3 regions of the Oricola indica genome follow, and region 1 is predicted to be linked to each of the others. Evidence: predicted binding sites of a transcription regulator. Region 1 holds the regulator's gene; each other region holds the start of a gene.
What was found. The regulator LexA, encoded in region 1, represses DNA repair genes until DNA is damaged. The targets are predictions, from matches to a motif close to TGTTCNNNNTGTGTTCNG.

Region 1 (4,394 bases):
TGTCGAGCGTGCGCGCCTTGCGATCAGCCGGGAGATCCAGCGATCCGCACCGGGACGGGAAGGCGCCGTCGCCGCGGCTCTTGTGACGGGAAACAAGTCCGGTATTCCGGAAAGCGTGACCGAAGCGCTCCGCGTCTCCGGGCTGGCTCACATCCTGTCGATTTCCGGCCTCCACATGGCGCTTGTCGCGGCAACGGTGATGGCGACGCTGCGGCTCGGGTTCGCCTTCGCTCCCGAGTGGTCGGCACGCCGCCCCGTGAAGAAATATGCGGCAGCCGGTGCGCTTGCCGCTACGGGGTTCTACCTGTTCCTCGCAGGCGCCGGCGTCGCCACCCAACGCTCTTTCGCAATGCTCGCCATCATGCTGTTGGCGCTGACATTCGACCGGAACGCCGTGACCATGCGCAATCTGGCACTGGCGGGCCTGCTTGTCATGGCAATCGCACCGCATGAGGTGACGGGTCCCGGGTTCCAGATGTCGTTTGCCGCAACCGCAGCGCTGATTGCTGTCTATGGCGGCTGGCAGGATTGGACCAACAGGCGCGAGAGGCGGCAAACGGAACGAACGGAGAGGGGACCGTTCATCGCCGGTCTTGTCACCCTGTCGCGCTATGCGTTCGGAATAGCCGTGACATCGCTGGTCGCCGGGGCCGCGACTGGACTGTTCGCATCCTATCATTTCGGGCGGGTCGCGCCCTATGGCTTGCTCGCAAATCTGGCCGCCATGCCCGTCGTGACAATCCTGGTCATGCCGCTTGCGGTCGCCGCCATGGTCGTCATGCCGTTCGGCCTGCATGTCTACCTCTTCAAGGCGATGGCATGGGCGGTGGGGCTGGTAATCGCCATCGCCGAACGTGTCGCGGCTATGCATCCGCCGCTTGCGACCGGACAGATGCCGGCCGCGGCGCTTGGACTGCTGTCATTGGGACTTGTGATACTGTGCCTGCTGACGACCCGCCTGCGATGGCTGTCGCTGCCGTTCTTCGGGGCAGGGTTCATCGTCTGGTCCGCTACGTCGCCTCCGGTCGCTGTCATGTCCGAAGACGGTCGCCAGTTTGCGTTGATCCAGGCGCAGGCAGATGCCGTCCGCCTGCATACCAATCGGGAACGTCCGAACGCTTTCACGATGGAGTTGTGGCAGCAGGCCTATCGGGCGACCGATTTCATCAAACCCGACGAGTCTGCGGTCATGACATGCGATAAGACGATCTGCAGCGCACAGGCCGGCAATGCGCGTGCGCCCGCGCGAATTGGCTATGTATCGGCGGCCTTCGAAGACTTGAGGATGTCCGGTTCGAGCCTCGAAACGCTATGCCGCGAATACGATCTGGTGATCTTCGCCAAGGCGCCGTCGCCAAAAACCTGCGCCGACGGCACGCCCGTTCTTTCCGCGCAAACGCTGGCCTTGAATGGAACGGCTGAAATCCGTCTCGCGCCCGGTGGCCAAGTCAAGATCACGCATGCGCTTCCAGGACCCGTCAGGCCATGGCTGGATCACCGCCGCTATTCGCGTGCCGCACGCGACCTTGCCGATCGGCGATAGCGTCAGTAGCGGCGAATGAGACCGACGAGCCGACCCTGCACGCGAACGCGGTCGGGTCCGAAGATACGGGTCTCGTAGGCCGGATTCGCCGCTTCGAGCGCGATCGAGGCGCCCTTGCGGCGGAAACGTTTCAGCGTCGCTTCCTCGTCGTCCACGAGTGCCACGATTATGTCGCCCGCATTGGCGGTATCGCTCTTCTTGATGATCGCCGTATCGCCGCTGAAGATACCGGCCTCGATCATCGAATCGCCCTCGACCTCAAGCGCGTAATGCTCGCCTGCGCCAATCATGTCCGGCGGAAGCGAAATCGAGCGCGTCTGGTGTTCGATGGCGGAAATCGGCACGCCGGCCGCGATCTTGCCCATGACGGGGATCGGGATCGGGCCGTCCGCATCATTTGCTTTGACGGGTCGCGGAGCCGGCTTCGGTTCCGGCGCTGGTCTCCCAAGACTTCCCTGGATGACACTGGGCGAAAAACCACGCCGTTGACCCGCGCCGGGCGTCAGGCTGTCGGGCAGCCGGATTACCTCCAGAGCACGAGCGCGATTCGGAAGCCTGCGAATAAACCCGCGCTCTTCCAGCGCGGTGATCAGGCGGTGAATTCCGGACTTCGAGGCGAGGTTCAGCGCTTCCTTCATTTCGTCGAAGGATGGCGGCACGCCGGACTCCTTCAGACGCTCATTGATGAACATCAGGAGATCGAGTTGTTTGCGTGTCAGCATCGCGCCCTCGCAGAATCAAATATAAACAAACACAGAACGGACATTATCTGTTCCATATGTGTTCTGCAAGCGTTTAACAATCGTTTAAGCGCCGGGCTATTTAAGCTCCAATATTTCCACCGTGTCGCCAATGGCCGCCGAAGCCGCGTGCGGCGGTCGTATGATCAGCGCGTCGGAGCGCGCAAAAGTGCTGATCATCGAGGAATCCTGAACGGGGAAGGGGGTGACGTGGAGTTCACCTGATTCGGCGCGGTATGTCGCCGCGCGCACATAATCCTCGCGGCGGTCGTTCTCGCGCATCGGCGCATCGAGAACCGCCGGCACGCGCCGTTGCGCGAAATTCCGCCCTCCGAGCTTTTCGAGAAGCGGCCGGAGAAACAGGATGGCGCAGACCATTGCCGAGACAGGATTGCCCGGCAGGCCGAGAATGCGCATGTCACCGAGACGGCCGAACATCAGCGGCTTGCCCGGGCGCATGGCGATCCGCCAGAAGTCGAGTTCCATCCCGCGTGCGACGAATACCTTCTGGACGAGGTCATGATCGCCGACAGATGCGCCGCCAAGGGTCACCAGTATATCGAGCTCATCGGCGACCGCGCGGTCCAGCCTGTCGGCAAGATCCGCTTCCCGATCCGCGACGATGCCGAGATCGATGGCATCGCCGCCGGCTTCGCGCGCAAGCGCCGCGACGCCGTATGAGTTCGATGCGATGATCTGGCCCGGACCGGGCACTGAGCCGGGCAGCAGCAATTCATCGCCGGTCGCGAGAATGCCAACGCGCGGTTTTCGAATGACAGGCAATTCAGGATGATTGGCCGCCGCCGCGAGGCAAAGCGCCCCGGTATCGATCATCTTTCCGGCCGGAAGCACGGATTGCCCCTGCTTGAAGTCGAGGCCGGCGGCGCGAATATGGCGTCCTGCCGGTTCGCTCTGGTTCGAGCGGATACGGCCATCGGCGAGAACGGTCGCGTTTTCCTGCAACATCACCGTGTCGGCGCCGCCGGGCACGACGCTTCCGGTGAAGATCCGCACGGTCTGGCCCGCACCGACCTTGCCTTCAAAGGGATGACCTGCAGCCGCTTCGCCGATCAGGTCGAGATCGGCAGGTGAATTCGCGATATCGGAAGCGCGCACCGCATAGCCATCCATGGCGGAAACGGCCTGCGGCGGCTGGGTGCGACGCGCCGTGATGTCGGCCGCAAGAACGCGCCCGTGGGCGTCGTTCAGCGCGACAGTCTCGCTACCGAGCGGCGCGGCATCCGCCAGCAGCCGTTCACGAGCCTCCGCGACGGGAATCAAGGGTCCACTCAAGGTGCGCTCCGGGTCCATTCGCCCGACTTGCCCCCGGTCTTGGAGACCAGCCGGACAGGTCCGATCTCCATGCCCTTGTCGATGGCTTTCGCCATGTCGTAGATCGTCAGGCAGGCGACGGAGACCGCGGTCAGTGCTTCCATCTCGACGCCGGTCTTGCCGGTCAGCCGCGCCAGCGCCTCGACGCGAAATCCGGGCAGGGCGGGGTCCGGTTCTATCTCGACCGAAACCTTGGACAGCATGAGGGGGTGGCAAAGCGGGATGAGTTCATGCGTCTTCTTGGCCGCCATGATCCCCGCGATCCGCGCCACCGAGACGACATCGCCCTTCTTGGCGTTGCCCGAAAGAATCGCATCCAGTGTCTCGGCGGTCATGCTGACATGGCCTTCGGCGACGGCTTCGCGCACCGTGTCGTCCTTGCTGGCGACATCGACCATGTTGGCCGCACCGTCAGCGCCCAGATGAGTCAGCGAGCCGGCTTCCCTTTCGGCCATCTCAGGCTGATTTCCGTTTAGCGCAGGCTTCGCCGGTCAGCAGGAGCCGTGTCGCGGCGGTGACGTCGTCCTGGCGCATGAGGCTTTCGCCGACCAGGAAGGCCGAGATGCCTGATCGCTCAAGGCGCAGGCAATCCTCATGCGTGACAATGCCGCTTTCGCCGACGAGCAGCCTGTCCCCGGTGACCATGGAGGCGAGCCGCTCGCTGTTCGCCAGATCGACTTCAAAGGTCCGCAGATTGCGGTTGTTGACGCCGAGCAGCTTCGAGGAAAGCTTCAATGCCCGTTCCGTTTCGGCCTCGTCATGGACTTCGATGAGTGCAT
Region 2 (4,394 bases), 2.1 Mb from region 1:
GAGCGATTTGATCTCGTCGGCGATCTCGCGGCGCGGAACGATGCCGTAATTCTCGATCAGGCGGAACCCGATGCCGCGCGCGATCCCGGACAGTTCGTCAGCGCGGCCGAGATCGACCAGCGGCTTCAGATGCGTCTCGATGTGATGTCCGACGAAACGCTCGGCGCGGGCGGCGACCTTGTCGCGCGCCGGGCCGGTCAATTGTTCGTCGGCCAGCAAGACGAGGCGGGGCTTCAGCCATTCCTCGCCCGACGTCAGCGTTCCGACCGGCTGGCCGAGCCAGCGCAGCACGCCATCGGAACCGAGGGCGAAATCGGAATTGCCCGCCGCGGCAAAGCGATCGGCGCGCGCCTCGAACTCGGTTGCGAGCGCCTTCGCGGCGGCTGCCTTGACGGCCTTCGCATCCTCGCCCTCGGCGGATTTGTCCGCTGAAAAACGGAATCCGTCCAGTTGGCCGATATGATGGCCTTCGACAGTTACATCGCCGCTAGGGCTTATTTCTGCTTCCATTGTCACGTTCTCTCGCAACCGCTTCATGAGCACGGATGTCCTGCGGTCTACGAAGCGTTTCGTCAACCTGTCATGCAACGCGTCGGACAGCTTGTCCTCGATGGCGCGCGTCTTTTCCTGCCAGTGTAGCGGATCGGCAAGCCATCCGGGCCTGTTGGCGACATAGGTCCAGGTGCGGATTTGCGCGATTCGCGCCGACAGCGTGTCGATCTCGCCGTCGGCGCGGTCGGCGCGAAGCACCTGCTCGGCCATATAGTCCTCGTCGACATGGCCGCGCCGGACCAAATCGAGGAAAATCTGTGAAATGATATCGGCATGCTGGGCCGGCGCGATCTTGCGATAGTCGGGCAGGACGCAGGCGTCCCACAAAAGCGAGACCTCGTCGCGGCCCCGGCATGTGTCGGCGACGGTCGCGTCGCGCGACAGGAAGTCGAGCGCCCGCTGATCGACCGCCGGCAGCGCCTTGGTCAGGCCAGGTGTCTCCGGCGGCACTTCCAGCGAGCGGAGCAAATCGGCGATCGACCCGAAGTCCAGTTCGCGCGAGCGCCACTGCAGGACCTTCACGGGGTCGAACTCGTGGCCCTCGATGCGCTTCACCGTCTCGTCGTCGAGCGGGTGGGCGTGGCCCGACACGCCGAATGTGCCGTCGCGCATGTGGCGGCCGGCGCGGCCGGCGATCTGGCCCATCTCGGCGGGGTTCAGATCGCGAAACGCATAGCCGTCGAATTTGCGCAATTGTGCGAAGGCGACATGGTCGACATCCAGGTTGAGGCCCATGCCGATGGCGTCTGTGGCGACGAGGTATTCCACGTCGCCATTCTGGTAGAGTTCGACCTGGGCGTTGCGCGTGCGCGGGCTCAGCGCGCCCATCACGACCGCCGCACCGCCGCGCTGGCGGCGGATCAGTTCGGCGATGGCGTAGACCTCGTCGGCGGAGAAGGCGACGATCGCCGAACGGCGGGGAAGACGCGTGATCTTCTTCGAGCCCGCATAGGCGAGGTGGGACAGGCGCGGGCGCGAAACGATATCGATGCCGGGTATCAGGGCGCGCAGGATGCCGGTCATGGTTCCCGCGCCGAGCAGCAGCGTTTCCTCGCGGCCGCGCAGGTTGAGGATGCGGTCGGTGAAGATGTGACCCCGTTCGAGATCGCCGGCCAGCTGAACCTCGTCGATGGCGACGAAGGCCACGTCGGTCTGCGACGGCATCGCCTCGACGGTGCAGACCGAGTAACGCGCCTTGGGCGGCACGATCTTTTCCTCGCCGGTGATCAGCGCGACCTGGCCCGCCCCGACCTTCTGGGCGACGCGGCCATAGACCTCGCGTGCGAGCAGGCGCAACGGCAGACCGATGACGCCGCTCGAATGGGCGACCATGCGCTCGATGGCGTAGTGGGTCTTGCCGGTATTGGTGGGGCCGAGTACCGCCTTGACCGTATGGCCGTCAAAAAAATCGGGAGGCATTGACTCTGTCTTGAAGTTCGAGTCCGGGGATTCCGGCGCTGATGAGCGTCCCGGAGAGCTGACTCCGCGTTTAGCACGCCGTTTCGGCAATTACAGGGCGAAAATCACGCGAAAATGCATGGGTTCTACCGCTCCAGGGTTGTGGAAATTAACAACCAGAACGAGTCTGGAACGAATCGGCGACGAATCGGTGACTGTCATAGGTTGCAGCTTTGTTCCCTACCAGATGTGGTGGCGCAGTGACCCGTCCCTACCAGTACGTGAATCATTGCGTGAGTCATTCGAGGTGTTCCGGTCCGGTTTGTTAACACTTGGCGAAAGCCCCTGTGCCGCCAATTGCGATGCTCGTTAACGAATTGAATTTAATCGACTTTCTTCATGTCTTGTTAACCATGCGGGTTAACCTCCCGGTAAGTTTCCGTTAAGAAACGGAACCGAGGCGGAACGAATCGGCGACGAATCGCTGTTTCCGATGATTTCCCGTTTTGTTCTCACCACATATAGCGTGTCCGCTGTCGCGATGGGCACAACTTTAACGATTCATCGCGGCGAGGCGGGGTGCTTGTGTCGCCTGCTGTTAACCTTTGGCGGTTCGGCGCGGCCCGATCATTCGCTTTTTGCCTTAACGGCGTCGATCAGGCGATAGGCGTCTTCGCTCGCCCATTCGGCCGGGCCGTTCATGTTGGCGACGACGCAATTTTGCGAATCGACCAGCACCGTGACCGGCAATCCGAAGGCGAGACCTTCCTTTTTCATCGTATTGAAGGCCCCGATGGTCGGATCGTGGTAGAAGCCGAGCGTCTCGATGCCGATCTCCTCGAAGAAGGCGCGCGGCTTGGCGTCGTCACCGCCATCGACGGATATCGCCACGACCTCGAAATCATCGCCGCCCTTCTCGGCCTGCAATGCGTCGAGCGCCGGCATCTCGGCGCGGCATGGCGCGCACCACGTCGCCCAGAGATTGACGAGGCGGGGCTTGCCGCCCGTATCGGCGAGCGTGATCGCGTTGCCGTCTCCGTCATTGAATGTCAGCCCGGAAAGATCGTTGGCCTGCGTTCGCGGCGCCATTGCCGCGACCTCGCCGGTCAGGAGCGGTTTCAGCGATGCGCCGGTCTCGATCGCGGCGGCACAGGCCGTCCCGGTCCCGCCGGCATTGCCAGAGAGCATTCCGGTGGCGTATATCCCGCCCGCGCCGGCGATCGCCCCTATCGCGACCGCGATTGCCGCGATTTTCAGGATGGAGGGACGGCTCTCCGCCGACTTTCCGTCACTCGTTTCCGGGATTTTTTCGTTCATGTCCGACGATACCAAAAAAAGCGCTTCCAATCAGATGTGGGGCGGACGTTTCGCGTCCGGCCCGGCGGCAATCATGGAGGAGATCAACGCCTCCATCGGTTACGACCGCAAGCTCTACGCCCAGGATATCGACGGATCGATCGCGCATGCCACCATGCTCGCCGACTGTCACATAATTTCGGCGGAGGATCGCGACAAGATCGTTCACGGCCTGAACACGATCCGGTCAGAGATCGAGTCCGGCGAATTCGCCTTCTCGCGCAAGCTCGAAGACATCCACATGAATATCGAGGCCCGCCTGTCCGAGCTGATCGGTCCGACGGCCGGGCGGTTGCACACCGCGCGGTCCCGCAACGACCAGGTCGCGCTCGATTTTCGCATGTGGGTGCGCGGCGAGGCCGAAAAGGCGGCCGGGCTTCTCAAGAGCCTTGTCGAGACGCTTTTGACCCGCGCCGAGGAACACCGCGCGACCGTGATGCCGGGCTTCACCCATCTCCAGACGGCGCAGCCGGTCACCTTCGGCCATCACCTGATGGCCTATGTCGAGATGTTCTCGCGCGACCGGTCGCGGATGGCGGATTGCCTCGAACGCATGAACGAGTGTCCGCTTGGCGCGGCGGCGCTGGCCGGCACTGGCTTTCCCATCGACCGTCACCAGACGGCGAAGGCGCTCGGCTTTGCCGCGCCGACGCGCAATTCCATCGACACGGTGTCCGACCGCGATTTCGCGCTGGAATACATGGCCGCCGCCTCGATCTGCGCCACGCATCTTTCGCGCTTCGCCGAGGAAATCGTGATCTGGTCGACGCCGCAATTCGGCTTCGTCACGCTGTCGGATGCGTTCTCGACCGGCTCGTCCATCATGCCGCAGAAGAAGAATCCCGACGCCGCCGAGCTGGTGCGCGCCAAGACCGGGCGCATCAATGGCGACCTCGTGTCGCTTCTGACGGTGATGAAGGGCCTGCCGCTCGCCTATTCGAAGGACATGCAGGAAGACAAGGAAGCCGTGTTCGACGCGGCGGAGGCGCTGGAACTGGCGCTGGCCGCGATGACCGGCATGGTCGCCGACCTCACGGTCAACGAGAAGGCGATGCGCGAGGCCGCGGCGTCCGGCTATTCCACGGCGA
Region 3 (4,394 bases), 960 kb from region 1:
GACCTTCTGGCCGCTCTATTACCGCATGGGCATCGCCTATGAGCGCATCAAGCAGTGGGACAAGGCCGAAGCCGCGTTCAAGCATGCGCTGGAACTGTCGCCCGATCAGCCGGATGTGCTCAACTATCTCGGCTATTCCTGGATCGACATGAACATCAATCTCGACGAAGGGCTCGAGATGATCCGCAAGGCGGTCGAGCGGCGGCCGCGCGACGGCTATATCGTCGACTCCCTCGGATGGGTCTATTACCGGCTCGGACGCTTCGAGGAAGCGGTCACCGAACTGGAAAAGGCAACCGATCTGCGCCCCCGCGACGCCACGATCAACGATCACCTCGGTGATGCCTATTGGCGCGTCGGCCGGAAGCTGGAGGCCACCTATCAGTGGGAGCAGGCGCTCGGCATGGAGATCGAACCCGCGGATGCCGCGCATATCGAAGCGAAACTGGCCTCCAGCAAAACGCCGGGCGGCGAACCGCAGATCGCTGAGAGTCGTATCGACGATGGTGCGATGGGCAAGACCGCCGCTTCTCCCAATACCGGCAATGGCGGCTGACAACACCATTCTCTTGTCCGCCTGACGTCATGGGTGAACCAGTCTGGATTGACGCGCCGGCGAAGATCAATCTCGCCCTGCACGTTACGGGCCAACGCCCGGACGGCTATCACCTGATCGAAACGCTCGCCGTTTTCGCGGATATCCACGACCGTATTGCGGTTGCGCTTGCGGAAAAGGACGGTTTCGTTGTCGAGGGCTCGGAAGCCTCGGCGCTCGCCGGAGAGGATCCATCCAGCAATCTGGTGATCCGGGCACGCGATTTCCTGCGCGACATCGCAGACAAGGCCGGAATGGCGGCCCCATCCGTCAATGTGCGGCTGGAAAAGAACCTGCCGACCGGCTCCGGTATCGGCGGAGGGTCCGCCGACGCGGCGGCGACATTGCGCGCCCTGTCGGCCTTGTGGCGCCTGGATCACCTCGAACAAACGATTAGGGACCACGCAGTGCGCCTGGGGGCCGACGTGCCGATGTGCCTGGCGTCAATGCCCCTTGTCGCACGCGGAATCGGTGAGGACCTGGAGCCGCTTTCCGGCATGCCGGCGCTGGACATCCTGCTCGTCAATCCGCGCCGCCACATATCCACGCCGGCAGTCTTCAAGGCGCTGGATCGCAAAGACAACGCTCCCCTTCCGCAAGCCAATATTGCGTCCGGACCGCATGGTCTTGCGGATTGGCTCGCGCGCGAAACACGCAACGACCTCGAAGCGCCGTCCGTCCGGCTGACGCCGGCCATTGGAGACTGCCTTGTTGCGCTGGACGCGACAGACCCTCTTCTGGCGCGCATGTCCGGCTCCGGAGCGACCTGTTTTGCAATCTATCCAGACGGCGATACAGCACGCGATGCGGCGTCACGTCTCTTGCGCGACCACCCGGATTGGTGGATCAAGACGGGCAGGACTGGCCCCTCAGGGAGAGAAGGCGCATGAGCCGCATCGACGAAAGCCGCCCCTTCATACCGGTGCGCATCGCCGTACTGACGGTTTCCGACACACGGTCTCTGGAGGACGACAAGTCGGGAGCGACGCTTGCGGCACGTATCGAAAAGGCCGGCCACATCCTTGTGGACCGCGCCATTGTCACAGACGACCTCGACACGATAGCCGGCAAGGTTTCGGACTGGGCCTACAGCCCTGATATCGAGGCGATCATCACCACGGGCGGGACCGGTTTCACCGGCCGCGACGTGACGCCGGAAGCGCTGGAACCGCTTTTCGAGAAACGCATGGACGGATTTTCCGCCCTGTTTCACCGTATCTCCTACGACAAGATCGGCACATCCACCATCCAGTCGCGGGCGACAGCCGGACTGATGCACCAGACCTTCGTCTTCGTGTTGCCGGGGTCGCCGGGAGCGTGCAAGGACGCCTGGGACGGTATTCTGGAGCCGCAGTTCGACTATCGCCACATGCCCTGCAATTTCGTGGAGATCATGCCGCGCCTCGACGAGCACTTGCGGCGCGGCGGCGGAAAGTCCGCCTAGGCTTTCGGCTTAGGCGGCATCGCGATTTCCGACTTGAGTGGCCGCAGCGCCAGACCGCGCACGAGATCCTCGGCGTTTACCGCCCCGTCAGCAAGATTGGCCAGCGCCTGGGTTTTCGAGATCAGTAATCCACGTGACAGCGGACCGCGCCTGCCCGTGATCGGGAAGAACACCCGCGACAGCCAATTGCCGGCTTTCGCCGGCGTGAAACATGCGGCGGAAGCATCGGGCCGCATGATGTGATCCATCACGGCTCCGTTCCATCCATCCGCCAGCCGGGCGCCCGGCTCGATCACGATCAGCCAGTCGCCGCGTGCGCCGGAAACGATGTCACGCAGAGGCGTCCCCGCCTCGACCGCGTTGCACCCGGCGGCATCCGCGATGGACGCTGTGGAATCGGTCGATGCGGCATCGACGACGATCACTTCCGAGATGTGCCCCTCGATCGCGTCATGCACCAAAGGCGCCAGCGAATGCGCCAGCAGATGTGCCTGATTGTGCGTGAAAAAAAGGATTGTGACCATCGTTCCCCCAGTGCCGCCTGCTTAGAACCTGTCGCGGCCGAAATGCAAGCGATCCGAATTTTGTTCTTGTATTGTTCTCTTTTTGCGAATAGGAATAAAGTCATCGAACAAAGCGATTCCATGACCCTCCGGGAGACATGAGATGGACGTGATTGCAGCAGCAGACAGGACGGCATTTTCGGGTTCGGCCGAACAGGGCACCGACAACGCGAATCGGTTGATCGCGCGGTCCGGATTGCGCGAACACGAGCACCGGACGCGCGGCCGGGCGAGCGCGGTCAATCCGTCGGGACGGTTCGAGCCCCTTTCCCGAAACGTCTTCGACGATGGCTGGAACAGTTTCGAGGATTTGCCGCCCTTCAAGACGGAAGTGCAGACCGAGCATGCGCGCACGATCATCACGCGCAACACCTCGCCGGACATTTCCTTCGACAGGTCGATCAATCCCTATCGCGGTTGCGAGCATGGCTGCGTCTACTGCTTCGCACGGCCGACCCATGCCTATATGGGGTTGTCGGCGGGCATCGATTTCGAGGCGAAACTGTTCGCCAAACCGGACGCGGCCAAGCTCCTGGAAAAGGAGATCACGAAGCCGGGCTACAAGGTGAAATCGATCGCCATCGGCACCAACACCGATCCCTACCAGCCGATCGAGCGCGACTGGATGCTCATGCGCTCCATCCTCGAGGTCCTCGAGCGGCACAATCACCCCGTCAGCCTCGTCACCAAGTCGCATCTGGTTACCCGCGACGCGGACATACTGTCGCGGATGGCCGAAAAGGGCCTCGCCAAGGTGGCGCTTTCGGTGACCACCATGGATCGAAGGCTGGCGCGCACGATGGAACCTCGGGCTTCGACACCGTCGAAGCGGCTAGAGGCGATCCGCATTCTCACGGATCAGGGCATTCCCACATCGGCGATGCTCGCGCCGATCATCCCGGGGCTCAACGACCATGAAATCGAGAAGATCCTGGATGCCGTCGCCGGTATGGGCGCGCGCGAGGCTGGCTACGTGCTTTTACGCCTGCCGCTGGAAGTGGCGCCCGTCTTCAAGGAATGGCTGTTGCGCCATTACCCGGAACGTTACCGGCACGTCCTGTCGCTGATTCGCTCGATGCGCGGCGGCAAGGATTACGACGCCGAGTGGGGAAAGCGCATGCGCGGGACCGGCCCCTATGCCTGGCAGATCGCCCGCCGCTTCGAACTGGCGAGCAAGCGTCTCGGGCTGAACAGCACCCGCCTGAAACTGCGCACCGACCTGTTCGAGCCACCGAAACCGGAGAGTGAGCAACTCAGTCTCCTGTAATCTGTCGGTCGGGCCGACGTCCCCTCTCCATCCCCCGGCCCGCCCGACAGTGTGACCCCGAACCGATGCCTGCCTGATCCACCCCGCCCGGATCCAGTGCACAACGGGGTCAAGGCAAAGGGAATCGGGAGAGCGTGACAGAGTTTCGTGGTATGTGTCGCCGCACCATGACCACCACGAACACGCCTCCCGGTTCTCTCCTGCTTCCGCTCGATGGCATCGACCTGCCGCCGGTGCCGGATTTTCGAATCGAGACAGCCTACTGGAACGATGGCCACCGATATGTGGCCGGCGCCGACGAAGCCGGACGAGGCCCGTTGGCGGGGCCGGTCGTCGCGGCGGCGGTCATCCTCGACCCGGAGGACGTACCGGACGGGCTGAACGACTCCAAGAAACTGACCGCACGCGACCGAGACCGTCTGTATGACGAAATCATGCAGAAGGCCCTTGCGGTCAGCGTATCTAGCCGCTGTTCAAGTTCGATCGATGCGAGCAATATCCTGCGGGCGAGCCTCGCCGCGATGC

Region 2: a site for LexA is predicted at 2,128-2,145, ahead of ACQK2M_RS04680 (helicase-related protein). Genes of this name have one in related genera too.
Region 3: a site for LexA is predicted at 2,625-2,642, ahead of ACQK2M_RS19930 (glycosyl transferase family 2). Genes of this name have one in related genera too.

The regions. Positions count from the first base shown of each region.
Region 1 covers NZ_OZ245747.1:3,041,089-3,045,482, reverse strand. The annotation lists gene ACQK2M_RS15240 (ComEC/Rec2 family competence protein) at 1-1,543, shown strand, start outside; gene lexA (transcriptional repressor LexA) at 1,546-2,265, opposite strand; gene glp (gephyrin-like molybdotransferase Glp) at 2,362-3,576, opposite strand; gene moaC (cyclic pyranopterin monophosphate synthase MoaC) at 3,573-4,070, opposite strand; gene trpC (indole-3-glycerol phosphate synthase TrpC) at 4,072-4,394, opposite strand, start outside.
Region 2 covers NZ_OZ245747.1:899,893-904,286, forward strand. The annotation lists gene ACQK2M_RS04680 (helicase-related protein) at 1-1,971, opposite strand, end outside; gene tlpA (thiol:disulfide interchange protein TlpA) at 2,578-3,267, opposite strand; gene argH (argininosuccinate lyase) at 3,266-4,394, shown strand, end outside.
Region 3 covers NZ_OZ245747.1:3,996,504-4,000,897, forward strand. The annotation lists gene ACQK2M_RS19915 (tetratricopeptide repeat protein) at 1-556, shown strand, start outside; gene ACQK2M_RS19920 (4-(cytidine 5'-diphospho)-2-C-methyl-D-erythritol kinase) at 586-1,485, shown strand; gene moaB (molybdenum cofactor biosynthesis protein B) at 1,482-2,039, shown strand; gene ACQK2M_RS19930 (glycosyl transferase family 2) at 2,036-2,563, opposite strand; gene ACQK2M_RS19935 (PA0069 family radical SAM protein) at 2,706-3,869, shown strand; gene ACQK2M_RS19940 (ribonuclease HII) at 4,037-4,394, shown strand, end outside.